DNA from 4 places in the Desulfonatronum zhilinae genome. Region 1 is predicted to be linked to each of the others. Evidence: predicted binding sites of a transcription regulator. Region 1 holds the regulator's gene; each other region holds the start of a gene.
The links. The regulator sigma-54, encoded in region 1, starts transcription at its own class of promoters, with help from an activator protein. The targets are predictions, from matches to a motif close to CTGGCACGGNNNNTGCTT.
Positions count from the first base shown of each region.

Region 2: the regulator sigma-54 is predicted to act here: its motif matches at 2,722-2,739, upstream of AC559A_RS06795 (YeiH family protein).
Region 3: the regulator sigma-54 is predicted to act here: its motif matches at 2,419-2,436, upstream of nifH (nitrogenase iron protein).
Region 4: the regulator sigma-54 is predicted to act here: its motif matches at 1,587-1,604, upstream of flgB (flagellar basal body rod protein FlgB).

Region 1 covers NZ_FXUJ01000008.1:102,412-106,623, forward strand. Annotated here, with positions in the region: gene AC559A_RS08510 (LptA/OstA family protein) at 1-286, shown strand, start outside; gene lptB (LPS export ABC transporter ATP-binding protein) at 283-1,008, shown strand; gene rpoN (RNA polymerase factor sigma-54) at 1,072-2,505, shown strand; gene hpf (ribosome hibernation-promoting factor, HPF/YfiA family) at 2,579-3,124, shown strand; gene AC559A_RS08530 (PTS sugar transporter subunit IIA) at 3,128-3,577, shown strand; gene rapZ (RNase adapter RapZ) at 3,646-4,212, shown strand, end outside.
Region 2 covers NZ_FXUJ01000006.1:40,049-44,260, forward strand. Annotated here, with positions in the region: gene AC559A_RS06785 (NF038143 family protein) at 1-351, opposite strand, end outside; gene AC559A_RS06790 (hypothetical protein) at 478-780, opposite strand; gene AC559A_RS06795 (YeiH family protein) at 810-2,591, opposite strand; gene AC559A_RS06800 (c-type heme family protein) at 2,979-4,212, shown strand, end outside.
Region 3 covers NZ_FXUJ01000017.1:64,079-68,290, reverse strand. Annotated here, with positions in the region: gene AC559A_RS13655 (Rpn family recombination-promoting nuclease/putative transposase) at 1-944, shown strand, start outside; gene AC559A_RS13650 (LeuA family protein) at 918-2,051, opposite strand; gene nifH (nitrogenase iron protein) at 2,478-3,302, shown strand; gene AC559A_RS13640 (P-II family nitrogen regulator) at 3,522-3,881, shown strand; gene AC559A_RS13635 (P-II family nitrogen regulator) at 3,878-4,212, shown strand, end outside.
Region 4 covers NZ_FXUJ01000002.1:97,926-102,137, reverse strand. Annotated here, with positions in the region: gene AC559A_RS02885 (IMP cyclohydrolase) at 49-660, opposite strand; gene AC559A_RS02880 (tetratricopeptide repeat protein) at 869-1,432, opposite strand; gene flgB (flagellar basal body rod protein FlgB) at 1,691-2,101, shown strand; gene flgC (flagellar basal body rod protein FlgC) at 2,101-2,538, shown strand; gene fliE (flagellar hook-basal body complex protein FliE) at 2,575-2,880, shown strand; gene fliF (flagellar basal-body MS-ring/collar protein FliF) at 3,011-4,212, shown strand, end outside.

The sequences.
Region 1 (4,212 bases):
GGAACAGGACATGGAAGCTCAAGTGGACATTGAACAAATGATCGCTTTTGGCCAGGTCTTTCTGAAGCACGAGGACCGTGTCGGCCACGGCGACATGGCCACCTATTGGGTGGACCAGAGCGTCCTGCGTCTGGAAGGCAACGCCCGGGTGGAAGAAGGCGGGACCCGGTTGGAAGGCAACGTGATCACGCTCAATGTTGAAGAAAGAGAGGTGGATGTGCAGGGACGCACCGATCGTCGAGTGGAAGGAATGTTTCTTTTGCCTCGGGAACAGGGGGCGCGGTGAAGGCCCTTCTCTCCGGCAAGAGTCTGCGCAAAAGCTTCGGCCAGAAAGAGGTGGTCCGGGATATTTCCATCCGGGTCGAGCAGGGGGAGATCGTCGGCCTTTTAGGTCCCAACGGAGCCGGGAAAACCACCACGTTCTACATGCTGGTCGGGGTGATCAAGCCCACCAGCGGGGTGGTGGACCTGGACGGAAAGCGGATCACCACTTGGCCGCTGCATGAGCGGGCCCGGCTGGGGCTGAGCTACCTGCCCCAGGAGAGTTCGGTCTTCAAAAAGCTGACCGTGATGCAGAATTTGCGGATCATCCTGGAGTACACGGACTTCACCCCGGCCATGCAGCGCAGAAAGGCCGAGGCCCTGCTGGAGGAACTGGGCATCTCCAAACTGGCCGACCAGAAGGCCATGTTTCTCTCCGGCGGGGAGCGCCGCCGTCTGGAAATCGCCCGGGCCCTGATCCGGAATCCGAAATTCATGTTGCTGGACGAACCCTTCGCGGGTATCGACCCCCTGGCCGTGGACGACATCCAGGAGATCGTGATGTCCCTCAAGGAGCGGGGGATCGGTGTGTTGATTTCGGATCACAACGTCCGCGAAACGCTGAAGATTTGCGACAGAGCATCCATCGTCTTCGAAGGACGGGCCATTTTTGAAGGGTCTCCGGAAGCCATCGTGGCCGATTCCATCGCTCGGAAAGTTTACCTCGGTGAGGACTTTTGCTTATGATTGATCAACAATCGGGATTGGCGTTCCAACCGGTCAGCCCGGTCATGGAGGCGAAAACGCGACATGGCTCTTGAACTGCGCCAGCAACTGAAGTTGACGCAGCAGTTGGTGATGACCCCCCAACTGCAACAAGCCATCAAGCTGCTTCAGCTTTCCAGGCTGGAGCTGGTGGAAAGCATCCAGCAGGAATTGCTGGAGAATCCCGTATTGGAGATCGCGCCGGAAGGCATCGATGAGACGGTGGAGACCCCGATAAAAGACCCTGCCGAGGATCGGTTCCAGTCCGTCAACGTCGAGGAGCCCCGGCAGCTTCACGATTCGGAGTGGCAGGACTACCTGGGAGAATTTTCCAGCATCAGTCGACAGATCCAGGGCCGGGACTGGGAAGTCCCGGAAGAGGGCATGAGTTTCGAGGCCCGGCTGGCCGGCAAGTCCACGCTGATCGGCCATCTTTCCTGGCAGTTGCGGCTTTCGGCCTTGTCGGAGCGGGAATTGGCCGTCAGCGAGGTGATCCTTGGCAACCTGGATGCCGTGGGGTATCTTTGCGAATCCATTGAGGACATCGCCGCCATGGCCGGCTGCGAGACGGAGGAGGCGGAGCGGATCCTGCGGATCATGCAACGCCTGGACCCCGTGGGGGTCTGCGCTAGGAACCTGCGGGAGTGCCTGCTGGTCCAGATGGACGAACTGGGGCTGGACGACCCGATTCTGGTCTCCCTGGTCAAGGATCATCTGGAGGAGCTGGAAAAACGTCGCTACAAGCCGTTGGCCAAGAAGTTCAAGCTCTCCATGGAGGAAATCAAACACTACCTGGACTGCATCCAGCGCCTGGACCCCATGCCCGGCAAGAGCTTCGGCTCCGATGATCCTCAGTTCACCAGCCCGGACGTTTACATCCTCCAGCACGGCGGCGATTTCATCGTGGTTCTGAACGAGGACGAGATACCGGGTTTGATGGTCAATGAGGCCTACGCCAAGGAGCTGTCCGTTCACGACAAGGGGACCAGGGACTACATTCAGGAAAAGGTCCGATCCGCTCACTGGTTGATGAAAAGCCTGTACCAGCGCCAGCGGACCCTGCACAAGGTCGCCGAAAGCATCGTCCGGTTCCAGATTGATTTTTTTCGCCATGGGGTGACGCATCTGAAGCCGATGATCCTCAAGGATGTGGCCCTGGACATCAACATGCACGAGTCCACGGTCAGCCGGATCACGACCAGCAAATACATGAGCACGCCCCATGGAACGTATGAACTGAAATTTTTCTTCAACAGCGCCCTGGGTATGGACGACGGGTCGGAGGCCGGCTCGGAAAGCGTCAAGGCGGAGATCAAGAAGCTGATTTCCGAAGAGGACCCCAAGCGTCCGCTCAGCGACGAACTGATCTCGCAACTTTTGAAAAAGTCCCTGGGCGTGAACATCGCCCGCCGTACCGTGGCCAAGTACCGCATGGCGTTGAACATCGAGTCGTCTTCCAAGCGCAAGGCCATTTTTTAGCCATCCCGGATGCTCCCAACGGAGCGAACAACCTCAAACCAACCCAGAACCCGTTTTACTTCGGAGGTGTCGCATGGAAATAACTTTTACTTTCAAGAATTTCGAGCCGTCCAATCACCTCAAGGGCTACGCCGGCGAGCGTTTCAATAAAATCAACCGTTACCTGCGTCCTGAAGATCAGGGCGAACTGGCCGTCAACCTTTCCGTGGAAAAGTATCGGCATATGGCCGAGGTGATCCTCACGGGCAAGGACATGCATTTCTCCGCCACCACCGAAAGCGAGGACATGTACTCCACCATCGACCTGGTCCTGGACAAGCTCGAGGCTCAGGTGCGCAAGACCAAAGAGAAGAACAAGGACCATCGTCGCGGTCAGAAGAGCCAGTCCGCGCGGGTGGACGTGATCACCTTTACCCAGGACGAGACCGGCAAGCGGGCCCAGACCATCACGGAAACCGACAATTTCGAGCCCAAGCCCATGTCCGTGGACGAGGCGGCCATGCAATTGGAAGCCCTGGGCAACGATTTCCTGGTTTTCTTCAACGCGGACATCGAGCGCGTCAACGTCATCTACCGCCGGAAAAGCGGCGATTTCGGTCTGATCGACCCGGGTATCTAGTCGATGGTCCTCAAGGATTTCTTGAGCAAGGACTTGCTGCTCCCCGATTTGCAAGCCAGGAACAAGACGGAAGTGCTGGCGGAATTGGTCGCCGTGCTGGCCCAAAACGTGCCGAGTCTGGATGCCGAGGCGGCCTTTCGGGTGCTCAAGGACCGGGAAAGTCTCGGGAGCACGGGCATCGGCGAAGGAGTGGCCATTCCCCACGGCAAGCTGGAGGGGCTGGACAGGATCGTGCTGGTGGTCGGACGCAGTTCCGAAGGCGTGGATTTCGACGCCCTGGACCGCAAACCGTGCCATATTTTTTTCATGGTCCTGGCCCCGGAACAGGTCGCCGGAATGCACCTGCGCATCCTGGCGTCCATCACCCGGCTGCTCAAGGACGAGACCTTTCGGCATGCCTTTCTCACGGCCCAGGACAAGGAGCTTTTCTGGGACGCCCTCAGTTCGGCGTGATGGTATTTTATTCGTCCACACCGTAGGGGCACGGCGCGCCGTGCCCCTACCCCAAAAGGCAAACCGCGATGAGCGCAGACCAACCGCGAAAACCGTGCGAACTCTCCCTGGTCATGATCACCGGACAGTCCGGGGCCGGAAAAAGTACGGTCCTGAACGTCTTCGAGGATCTGGGGTACTACTGCGTGGACGGTCTGCCGGCCGGGCTGGCCGGACAGTTGCTGACCCTGTCCGAGGAGATGAAGCTGAACCAGTACGCCGGGGTGGCCCTGGGGCTGGATGTGCGCCAACCGGACTTCGCCCTGCAATGGGAGCAGTTCGTGGAGCGGATGGACCTGGCCGGGATGTGTCCGAAACTGGTCTTTCTGGAGGCCCGGGACGCCGTGCTGATCCGGCGCTACGCCACCACCCGCCGTCCGCATCCCCTGGAAGCCCAGGGCATGGGATTGGACCAGGCCATCTTCCGTGAGCGGATCATGCTGGAGGGGTTGCGCAAGCACGCCGACTTGGTGGTGGATACGTCGGATTTTTCCATCCACGACCTGCGACGGGTGTTTCAGGAGAAATGGCCCCTGGATCAGAAACTCGGCGAAGGGATGCGCATTCACTTGATTTCCTTCGGCTTCAAGTACGGC
Region 2 (4,212 bases), on a different contig from region 1:
CAGGTTTTCATAGACCTCCCGGGACTCCAGCTTCTGCTCGCGCATCCAGAACTCCCGCAGTTCCCCCTTCATTTCCTGCCGAGGGCGCTCCGTGTTCCCGGACCGGACGACTTCCTCCGCCGCCCGCAAGGCCGTTTCCTTGAAGCGCAAATGCTTTTGGCTGAACTGCGTTGTTTCTTTTTTACGAACGAAATATTCGACCAGAAATTTAAATGGGATGAAGTTGTACCACCACGGCGGCTGGGTATCGGCGCGGCGGAAATAGACCACCCTGGAGGCGAACTCCCGTTCCTCGGCCAGGATAGCCTTGAGTTGGACCTTGAGAAGTTTGGATTCGGGATCAATGGGCACGGAATAAACGCTCCATTTGGAGGGGATCGAAAAGATTGCCGTGGTCTGTAAGCAGTTCTGTAAGCGGATTTTGTTCGCTCGGGAAGACGTGGCGAGGTGGATTGCGAAACAGAAGCTGACCCGGCGTCAATCGTCCTTTTTCTCGCCTCTGCCCAAGGCCCCACGCATGAAACTCATGGCCTCGGAGACCTCTTGGATACTGTCCCAGTACCAAGCTCCGACGTAGATATCCCGCTCGCGCAACGCCTCGATGGTCCGACTTTTCCCCGTGACTCGCTCCAGGTTGGCCAGGATGACGACAAAGCCGACGATCAAGGCGATACCCAAGGCCAAGCGCGCCAGACCGCGCCATCGACTGTGGTCTTCGCGTCGCAAAGGGGAAGCCGGGGACGGTTTCCCGTCCCCGGCCTGTTGGTTGTTGGAGGACAATTTTCCCTGCTCCATGCAGAATCAGGCGATTACAGGCCCATGGACATCAGCCGGTCGGTGACGTCGCGGAACAGGACCATGAACATGATGTAGGCCACGAAGGCGGTAAGCAGGAGGTTGAAGCTCTGACCGCAAACGTACAGGATCAGTGCCTTGCCGCCCTTCAGGGGCTCCTTGAGTTCCTTGTAGCTGATGCTCAAGCCGATGCTCACGAAGGCGATGGCGAAGAACCAGTCACGGAAGCCATTGGCCCAGGCCAGGGCTCCACTACGAATCATGGCCTGCTGCCAGTCTTCCCCCATGCTCGCGCCCAAGGCGGAGAAAATGATGGACGCGCCGATGAAACCCAGAATGAACTTGGGGAACCGGTACCAGATTTCGGACAGGGCCCCGGCGGCGGTGAACTTCATGGGGGTGGATCCGGCGGCGCAGGCGCGTTCAGGCTCAACCTTCAGGCACCAGTAGGCGGCCACGCCAAAGGCCATCACGCCGATCATCACGTTCTGGATCATCTTGATGGTCGCGGCCACGTACATGGCTTCCGGACCGATCAATTCACCAGCGGCAACCACGGAACCGGTGTTGTCAACCGTGCCGCCCAACCAGGCGCCGGCCCAGACCGGATGCATGCCCACCCAGTTGGCAAAGGTCGGCAGGGCGAAGATCATGACCACCACGAAGATCATGGACATGCCGATGGCCAGGGTCAATTCTTCCTTCTTGGCCCGGGAGGCGGCGGCGGCGGCGATGGCCGCGGACACGCCGGAAACGCTCATGTCCGAGGAAACCGTGATGTTCAACTGCTTGGATTCCACCTTGATCACATTCTGACCGAACCAGTAGGTACCGATGAGCACGATGGGCGTGACCACCCAGGTGACGAAGATACCGGGCAGACCGACCATCAGGATCAGGTTGATCAGGATGCTGGCGCCCAGAAGGACCAGACCGGTCTTGATGAAGTATTCGGTTTGGGCCGCTGTCTTGAGAAACTTGGGCGTTCCAATGGTGTTGGAGATGAGCATGCCCAGCGCGATACCCCACAAGACGTAGGAGAATCCGTAGGCTCTGATGGTTTCCTGCCCGGCAATGACGTAGGAAAGAACCGCCAGCCCGAAAACAATGGGGAAGCCGGCAAAATACTGCCCTAGATTATAGCCCATGAACTTGCCGCCAATGGCAAAAATCAAGGCCGTTATGACCATCAGCCCCAACAATGTGGGAATCCGGTTGAAGGGCTGGGTATTGGCCGCGCTACGAGCGCTGGAGTGGCTGCTCCGGGCTGCGCGCCACTCACCCAGTAGGGCGCGGGCTTCCTGGTTCAGCTGGGTGTTCTGAAAATTCGCTTCCCTGGCCAGATCCTCAGCAGCCTGGGCATTGGCCCGGGCTTCGTTTAGACGATCGGTGGCCCGCTGCAGGCGCTCGGCGTTGGCTGCGCGGATTTCAGCCGCCGCGGCCTCGCTGCGGTACAGGGAGTCCAGAGGATTGCTACTCCACCGACCTGGCTTGGCAAGATAACTGTTGATGGTCTTCAGAAAACCGTGATCGCGGGCTCTAACGGAGTTCAATTTGGCCTCGGCCTCTGTATAGGCAATTGTCCGGAATCCGGCCATTTCCGACTCACGTTCCATGGTTGCCCGAAATTCAGCCATGCTGGCAACGTCCGGCTTGGCCGCCATGGCCGCAAGTACCGCCAGGATGAGAATCAACCCACCCAGCCAGATGGCCCACCAGTCCTCGGTGGTGTGCATCTGGGTGATCATGGGGATTTTGGTTTCAGTAACCACATTGTCCGTTTGATTTTCCGCCATGTGAAAAACCTCCTTAAATGTTGCGGGTTGGTACCATCAACGCGGTCCTCTCACGCCATACCGGAAAGCCCTCTGCAAACCGCCTTGACATGAACCGCGTAACCGTGACGAGTGAATCTTTTCTCAAGCAAAGCAAACTCCGAGCCAAGCGATCCACATTGCCAGAAAATAAAAAATTAATATTTCATATCAAAGCATTAAGAACTGCACTCAAACCATTTCCATAAGTGCCTTTTGATCATCGCCCTTTCACCAGAAACATCTATTAGCACCACATTGACAACTAAAGTTTGCAATACGACCATGTGTGACATATGCTCCGCACCACTGCTCCTTTCAACTCCTGACTTCTGAATCCTGAATCCTGAATCCTGTTCGAGGTCCGCCATGCCTCCCAAAAGCCCCGCCGATGAAACCAGCCAGTCAGGCAAAAGCCATCTCTTCCACAAATCCTTGGGATTCAGATCCAGGTTCCTGGTGGCCACGGGTTTGAGTCTGCTCCTGGTCTGCTTCGCCGGAGCCTACCTGATCTATCTGCGCGAAACGGCGCAGATGGAAAAACACGCCTACGAAAAGACCATGATGGTCATGGCCGCGGTGGAGGCCAGCCGCAAGTACGTTCGTGACGAACTGCGGCCGCGAATGTCCGAGGAATTCGGTGAGGAGTTCTTCATGGTCCAGGCCATGTCCACCTCCTACGTCGGACGGGCCGTGATGGACAATTTCAATCAGGTTCTGCCCCACTACGAATACCGGCGAGTGGCCCGCAACGCCCGCAATCCCAGGTCCGAGGCCAACAGTCTGGAACTCTCCATGATCAATCTGTTTCAGCTCAATCCGGAACTCCAAAACTGGCAGGGCACGCTGAACGTCGAGGACGAAAAACAGTTCATGCGCTTCAAGCCCGTCTACTTCGAGGAATCCTGCATGAGCTGTCATGGCGATCCGGTCCACGCCCCGCGGGACATGCTGGACATGTACGGCACGGAACGCGGATTCTGGAACCAGCCCGGCGATCTGGCCGGAGTGATGGCCGTGGGCATTCCGGTGCACAAGGCCCTAGCCGAGATCCGGGATCAGGCGGCCTCGGTCTTTTTCTCCCTGTTTCTGGGGGCAACCCTCTTCTTTCTGCTCATGGCCTTCATCTTCAACCGGGCCGTGGTCAACAACCTGCACGGAGTGCTGAATATTTTCCGGGAGGAAGCCGAAGAAAAAAGCCTGCGCGAATATCTGCCCAGCCCAAACCCCATGGATCCACGGGACGAAATCCAGGAGCTGACCGAAGCCGCGGTAAGCATGTCCGATCATCTGCGCCGTACCAAACAGGAGTTGAAGAACTACGCCCAGGACCTGGAAGGAAAAGTGGCCCGTAGGACCGAGGCCTTGCAACAGTCCGAACAGCTGCTGCAAGAGAAGGTTCGGGCCAGAAAACAGGAGTTGCAGACCCTTAACGCCCTGGCCGAACTGACCACGGCGGCGGTCTCGCTGTCCGAAATCCTGCCCCAGGTCCAGCAACGCACGCTCCAGGTCTTCCCGGCCCAGGGCTCCGGCATCTACCTCTACGACAAGGCCCACCAGCAACTGACGCTGCAATACCAGGAAAACGCCGCCGACCTGCCGC
Region 3 (4,212 bases), on a different contig from region 1:
ACCAGGACCATGACAGCCCCTGGAAGGAAATCCTGGAACTCCGCTTCGCCGAATTCCTGGCCCTGCTCTTCCCGCAGATCCAACAAGAGATCGACTGGACGCATCCTCCTGAATTCCTGGACAAAGAATTGCAACAGATCACCCAGGACTCAAGTCTTGGCCGACGTTACGCGGACAAGCTGGTCCGGGTCAGGACAAAAGACAAGCAGCGGATTTTTGTCCTGATCCATGTGGAGGTCCAAGGTGAATCGGACCAGGATTTTTCTCTGCGCATGTTCGTCTACAACTACCGCATCTTTGACAAATACAAGGTGGACGTGGTCAGCTTGGGTGTCCTGGCGGATACGTCCCCGTGTTTCCGGCCGTCGACCTATCGCCGACATCGCTGGGGTTGCAAGGTGGAATTCGAATTTCCAGTGATCAAACTTTTGGACTGGATGGAGCGTTGGGAAGAACTGGAGCAAAGCGATAACGTCTTCTCCCTGGTTATCATGGCCCAGATCAAGGCGAAGACCAGCAAAACCGCGAATGAACTCCGGGCCTGGAAGATGCACCTGGTTCGCTTGATGTACGAACGGGGCTACGTCAAAGACACGATCCTGGAACTCTTCCGCATCATCGACTGGATGATCCGCCTGCCGGATGGGGTGGAAAAAGAATTCTGGATGGAATACAGTAAATTCGAGGAGGATAAGAAAATGCCGTACATGACGAGTATTGAGCGTTTCGGGATGGAGAAGGGGATGGAGAAAGGCAGTTACTCGACCCTGCGCACCCTTGTTCTCAATGCCAAAAAAAGAAATCTTTCCGATGAAATAATCGCGGAACTTACAGGCTTGGATATTTCATCGGTGAACAGAATCTGGAACAACGAACCGGTTGATCTGCCGCCGCAACTGTTTCACCCGGTGGATGTTTCAGGAACAGGTCAAGAGGCACGATGAGGCTTTTGCATCCAGCGCAAGGAGAGTCTGAAATTCTTCCTCAACCAGCGGCCGGGCCAAAGCCTGAGAAAGAAGGCGGACGCGGTGGGTCAGGCTTTCGATTCCGTGGCCGGGTACGGTGATGCCTTGACGATGGGCGGCTTGGCGGACAGCTGTTTTTCCGGTTTTGCCGCCCAGGCCCAGTTTTCTGTTCGCACCGATTTTTTCCGGGGCAAAGGGTTCGAACAGGCTGGGATCTTTGGCCAAGGCTTGCAGGTGCAGGCCAGTTTCGCAGGCAAAAACGTCTTCGCCAATCATGGCCTTGTTCCGGACCATGGGTACTCCGGCCGCTTCGGCAACCATTCGAGCCAGACAAACGCACTGCTTCAAATCGTAGTCAGCCCCTCGCCTGAAGTTCAGGTGGCCGGCGACCTCTTCCAGGGCCGCGATCCCGGCCCGTTCCCCGATTCCCAGCACGGACACGTCCACGCTTTCGGCCCCTGAGGCCAGGGCCGTGATGGCGTTGGCCGTGGCCATGCCGAAGTCGTCGTGGCCGTGAAATCCAATGGCCAGATCGGTCCGGTCCGCGAACCAGCGCACCAGTTCAGCGGTTTCCAGCGGCGTGAGCAGGCCCACGGTGTCTGAAAGGCGAATCCGCCTGCCTCCGCATTCCTCGACCACCCGAACGACCTGCAAAGCGAAATCCCGGTCCGCCCGGGATACGTCCTCCAGCCCGACCCCGACAAACGCCATCTCCAGTTCCGCTGCTCGGCGCAAGATGTTTTGAAGCCGAAGCAATAGTCCTGCCCGATCCATGCCAAGACGGTGCTCTATGTGGGCGTCCGAAACCGGGACGCCGAATTGGATGCGCCTGACGCCCATGGCGGCCAGGCGATCCAGGTCCAGCATTCGCAACGGCGACCAGACCGTCAGCCTGGTCCGTTCCGACGGATCTTCCTTTCTTCCGTGCCGGAGCAGATCCTCCAGCCCGTCCTGCCCGGCCCAGCCGATCTCCACCTCGTCCACACCGGCCCGAATCAAACCGGAGAGAATGTCCCGGCGTTGGGCGTCCGAGAAATAGACGCCGAACATCTGCGCGCCTTCGCGTAAGGTACTGTCGATAAGCATATGGGGTCCTTGTCGTGGTTTCAGGGGCAATGCAGTGATCACGCCCTACGACTGGAACAAGCACGATCAGTGCCAGGGAGCGTTGATCTGCGTTTCATCGCCACACCGTAGGGGCACGGCGCGCCGTGCCCCTACGATATTCCGTGCTCCGGCCATCACCTACGGTATTCCCCCCATCGTGCAGGGGCACGGCGCGCCGTGCCCTACACGACCCCCGACCCCCTGCAAAACCGTAGTTTCCGACAAAAATGTCGTTCACCTTTGTCGCGTCCGCATGAGCGGCAACTTGCAGTCGCTTCGGCGAAATGTTCCGGCAATAACTTAAAATTATTTGTTTTATTTTTCCAAGATGGCTTCACTCCCACCCCTGGCATGCTCCTTGCCCTAAGCCTTCCATTCTCAACACTCAATCTCCGGGAGGAACGTATGCGCAAGGTTGCTATTTATGGAAAGGGCGGGATCGGAAAATCCACCACGACGCAGAACACGGTGGCCGCGCTGGGCGAGATGGGCCGCAAGGTGATGATCGTGGGCTGCGACCCCAAGGCGGACTCCACCCGGTTGCTGCTGCACGGACTGCATCAGCGCACGGTTTTGGACACTCTGCGCGAAGAGGGCGAGGACGTGGAACTGGACGATGTCCTCCTGGCCGGATTCGGCGGGACGGTCTGCACCGAATCCGGGGGGCCGGAGCCGGGCGTGGGCTGTGCGGGCCGGGGGATCATCACCAGCATCAATCTGCTGGAACAGCTCGGGGCCTACAAGGAAGACAAGAACCTGGACTACGTCTTTTACGACGTTCTGGGCGACGTGGTCTGCGGCGGATTCGCCATGCCCATTCGCGAAGGCAAGGCTCAGGAAATCTACATCGTTGTCTCCGGGGAAATGATGGCCATGTACGCGGCCAACAACATCTGCAAGGGCATCGTGAAATTCGCCGAGGCCGGCGGGGTGCGCCTGGGCGGGCTGATCTGCAACAGCCGCAATGTGGACAACGAGCGGGAGATGATCGTGGAGCTGGCCAAACGTCTGGGAACGCAGATGATCCATTTCGTACCTCGGGACAACATGGTCCAGCGCGCGGAGATCAACCGTAAAACTGTCATCGACTTTGATCCCAAGCATCCCCAGGCCGATGAATACCGCACCCTGGCCAGGAAGATCGACGGCAACGACATGTTCATCGTGCCCAAGCCCATGGAAATCGACGAACTGGAAAAGTTGCTCATCGACTACGGCATCGCCAACTAGGTCCCTGGTCTTTGTTGTAAGTATTCCAGATATGTATCTACGCAGCTCATCCGTGAAAAACCGGACTGGATACCCGCCTTCGCGGGTATGACTGATTCGGAGACGGCATCGAAAAAACAAATCATTCCCGCGAAGGCGGGAATCCAGCATCGGAATGAGGCCAAACAGAATCTGCTGTAGAGTTGCCCACATTTCAACCAACAATAAGGGAGAAGCGATATGTTGATCATGGTTCGAGCGATTGTCCGGCCTGAGAGGGTGGATGCGGTTTTGAAGGCGTTGATGGATGCCGGTTATCCGGCGGTGACCAAGTTTTCCGTGGCCGGGCGCGGCAAGCAGCGCGGCATCAAGATCGGGGAGATCACCTACGACGAGATTCCCAAAGTCCTGCTGATGAGCGTGGTCGGCGAGAAAGACAAGGACTTCGTGGTCAAGACGATCATGGAAGCAGCCCGGACCGGTGAAAAGGGCGCGTTCGGCGATGGGAAGATCTTCCTCAGCCCGGTGGAGGAGATGTACACCATCAGCTCCGGAGTCAAGGAAACCGAGGGCGCGGATCTGAAGGGGGTCGGGGTATGAAGGAGATCACCGCCGTCATCCGGATGAACATGGTCAACAAGACCAAGGAAGCCCTGGCTGAAGCCGGCGTGCCCGCGTTCTTCGCCCTGGAGGCCCAGGGCCGGGGCAAGGGGTTGATTAACTCCGAGCTGCTCAAGGGCGCGGAGAAGGGTTATGAAGAGGCTGCCGAGCTGCTGGGGGAAAAGGGACGATTGTATCCCAAGCGCGTTTTCTCGGTCATCGTTACCGATGATCAGGTGGAAGACGTGGTCGGGACGATCATGGAGGTGAACAGGACCGGCAAGCCCGGCGACGGGAAGATTTTCGTCAGTCCGGTCTTTGACTCCGTCCG
Region 4 (4,212 bases), on a different contig from region 1:
TGATCTGGCTCGGCTTGAGTCCGGCGGTGTTGCCGTGAACTTGGGCGGCTATGTCGCGACCTCTCCGAAGTCTTTTTCCAGATAGCCCGCGATCATCGCGTCATAGGCGGAGGTCAGACGAAAGGTCTTGGCCGCGGTTTCACGGCGCAGGGCCAGGCTGACATGATAGTGCTGGGAGCCCAGTTCGGCCATGATCCTGGGATAGTCGTCAGGGCCGGGAACCACCAGCACGCTGTGAAAGTTTTTCGCTGCGGCGCGGAGCATGGTCGGACCGCCGATGTCGATCTGTTCGACGCAGGCCCTCAGGGCCAGATTTTTCGCCAAAGCTTTGGCGAAATCGTACAAGTTGACGCAGATCAGGTCCAAGGGCAGCAGGTTGCGTTGGGTCAGGGTCCGAAGGTGTTCGGGATTGTCCTTGTCCGCCAGCAACGGGCCATGGATGTGCGGGTGCAGGGTCTTCACCCGCCCGTCGAGGATTTCGGGGAACCCGGTGACCTCACTGACGGCACGGACCGGAAGTCCGGCGTCCAGGAGCGTCTTGCGCGTCCCTCCGGTGGAAATGAGCCGGACCCCGCCCTGGTGCAGAAACGTCGCGAACTCCGCCAAGCCGGTTTTGTCCGTGACGCTGAGCAGGGCCTGTCTGATGGGCAATAATTGCATACCGTCCTCCCTGGCTTCGGACATGCCACAAGCCCGAAATCTTGGCAAGACGGCGCCTTGGCCCTGTATATGGGGAAATCCTTTCCTCTGGACGATCCGTCCGGACCGGGACTGAAGCCCGACCCGGACGATTTCGGTCACGACAGAGGAGAAATCACGGGATGCGCAGTGGTCTTTGGCAAAGGGAGTTTTTCAACGTCACTGGTTGCTACTGGGCCAGTTCCATCAGGAGTTCTTTCGCCGGATCATAGGAGGGATCGCTCTCCAGGGCCCGTTCAAGTTGTTCGCGAGCCTTACCCACCTGACCAAGCTTGACCAGGATGCCTGCCAACGTGAACCGGATTTCGGCCTTGTCCGGATTGAGTTCCAGGAAGTTCTCCAAAGGGACGAGGATCGCGTCCAGACGGTTCAGGCCGTGGCCGGCCTGGACGAGACCGTAGAGGGCCACCAGATTTTCCGGATTGTGTTCCAGGGCTTGGGAGAAGTGGGTAAAGGCGCTGTCCAGAGCGCCGGTTTCCATTTCCACCAGGGCCATTCCGGCCAGGGACTTGTCGTTGGCTTCGATTTCCGAGGCTCGACGATACAGGCTGAGGGCGTTTTCCAGGTGCCCGCGCTGCACCGCCACCGTGGCCAGGCCCAAGTAGGGATCCGGATGGGTTCCGTTGGAGTTGGCGGCCTTTTCATAATATTGCTCGGCCTTGTCCAGTTCACCCATGAACAAATAGCATTCCCCAAGTTCCTTGTTGATTTCGTAGTCGAGATGGCTGGTCATGATGGTCTCTCCTCTGAGTTGTTTGATCCGTATTGACGTCTGTTCGACTGACGTCCGACCTTGTTGCGGAAGCTTTGCATCCTTCATGCCAATAATTCGCTGCAATCCTTGCCGCGCTTGGTCGGCCCGCCTTCATCCGATCCTCTGTGTATCGTTGGAACGGGAGTTGCTAATATCCATGGCAATCAACCGCGCCCATCGGGCTTGTTTTCGGGCTGATAATTACAAACACCCCGAAAATACAGGAGGAATGAAATCATGAAAAGCCTGTTCAGTTCACATATCCATCTTCAAGCCAAGGTTCTGGACATGCGTCTGGAACGTCAAAATGTCGTCGCGGGAAATCTGGCGAACATCAAGACCCCCGGCTACAAGGCCCGGAGCCTGGAGTTCGAGGAGGACCTGCAGCGGGCCTTGGGATTGGACGCCCGGGGAAAGATGACCCGAACCAACGCTGAGCACATGCCGGCAAAATTCGACGCCAAGAGATTTTCCGCAGACTTCATCAAGGACCTCAAGCCACGGGTGGTGCAGGGCGAGGACGCCGTGGACCTGGACAAGGAAATGACCACCATGGCCAAGAACACCTTGCTTTACAACACGCTGATCACCACGCTGCAGAGGAATTTCGAAGGACTGAAAACCGTCATTTCCGAGGGAGGCAAATAATGGACTTCATGACCGCCCTGGAGATCGGAGCGTCGGGTCTGAGCGCCGAGCGGACGCACCTGAACATCATCTCCATGAACCTGGCCAACGTGAATACGACGCGGACTCCTGAAGGCGGACCGTATCGTCGCAAAAGCGTCGTCTTTCAATCCACGCCCCTGGATTCTCCCTTTACCAAGGCCATGCGTTCCGAGTTGGAGCGGGAAGTCAAGGGCGTGAAGGTTTCCGGCGTGGTCACGGACCAGCGGCCCTTCAAACGGGTTTACGACCCCGGACATCCGGACGCGGATGGGCAGGGCTACGTCAGCTTGCCGGACATCAACGTGGTCGAAGAGATGGCCAACATGATGACCGCTCTGCGCACCTACGAAGCCAACGCGGCCACGATCTCCTCGGCCAAGACCATGTTCAACAAGGCCCTGGAGTTGGGCCGATAACCTTCTTTTCGCTGACGCGAATTCACGGAGGACGTTATGTCCATATCCCCCATTGCCTTGAAGGCCTACAACCAAGCATCGCAAATGGCGCGGCCCGAGACCATCAAGCCGCATGAAGAGGTCCGCTCGTTCACCGATACGTTGAAGGGTTCGCTGGCCGAGGTGAACAACCTCCGTCATGAGTCCATCGGGATGATCGAATCCTTTGCCTCCGGCTCGAATCAGAACGTGCACGAGTTGATGATCTCCATGCAGAAAGCCAGCTTGTCCATGAGCATGACCTCCGCCGTGCGCAACAAGATCATGGAAGCCTATAAGGAAGTGCTGCGGATGCCTTTCTAATGTTTGAGGGTTCAGCGTTTACGGTTCATGGTTGGGGCAAGCGGCTCCGACCTTTGATCCATGCTCATTCCCTTCCAACCTCTTCCCGAGAATCTTCAGCCAACCTTCAACAATCACGTCGGAGCCAGCCATGCCTCCTTTTCTGGAAAATCTGAAAGCCAAGGCCCTGCAAATCTGGAGCGATTCCAGCGCCTCTCAGCGCATCATGGTCGGCGGTTTGGCGGCGACCCTGGTTTTGGTCTTTTTCCTGCTCATGTACTGGATCGGTCGCCCGGATTACGCGGTTTTGTACGACCGCCTGACTCCCGAGGACGCCAGTCGGGTGAGCACCATCCTGCAGACCGGCAAGGAACCGTACCGGCTGGCGGACAACGGGCAGACCATTCTGGTCCCGGCGGATCGGGTTCATGAACTGCGGTTGCGTGTCGCCGGGGAGGGAGCGCTGCGCGGTCCGGGGTTGGGGTTCGAGTTGTTCGACGACGTCAAACTCGGCCAGACCGACTTCATCCAACGCATCAACTACCAGCGGGCCCTGCAAGGCGAGCTGTCCAGAACGATTTCCGAATTTCCGGAGGTGGAAAGCACCCGGATTCATTTGGTCATTCCGCATCGCAGCCTGTTCATCGAAGAGCAGAGTCCGCCGTCCGCGGCCGTGATTCTGACTATGAAACAGGGCTCCAGGCTGGACAACCGCCAGGTCCAGAGCGTGGTCAACCTGGTTACATCCTCGGTGGAAGGATTGACTCAGGATCACATCACCGTGTCCGACACCACCGGGCAGGTCCTGTACCAGCCCAAGAGTTCGGACACTTTGGAAGGCATGACCAACACTCAGTTGGAGTACAAGCTGCAACTGGAACAGAACCTGGAACGGCGCATCAGCCAAATGTTGATTCCGCTGTTCGGCCACGACCAAGTCATCGCCAAGGTGAACACGGAACTGGATTTCAGTCGACGGACCATCGTCAGGGAACTGTTCGACCCGGACAGCGCCGTGGTCCGCAGCGAACAGAAAAGTGACGAAACCAGCATCGGACAGTCCAACCTGGAAGCCGGGGTTCCCGAACCACAGTTTCAGGGGGACGGCTTCGCCGGCCAGGGTACCTATCAGGAAAGCGCTCGTTCCCAGTCCACGACCAATTTTGAAATCAACCGCGAAGAACAGCAGATCGTCATGCCTCTGGGCGAGTTGCAGCGATTGAGCGTGGCGGTTATCGTCGATGGAACATACGAGCCGGTGACCGAGGGCCAAGGACATGTCTTCGTGCCGCGCAGCGCCCAGGAACTGCAACGGATCGAACAGCTGGTCCGCAACGCCATCGGCTTTGATGG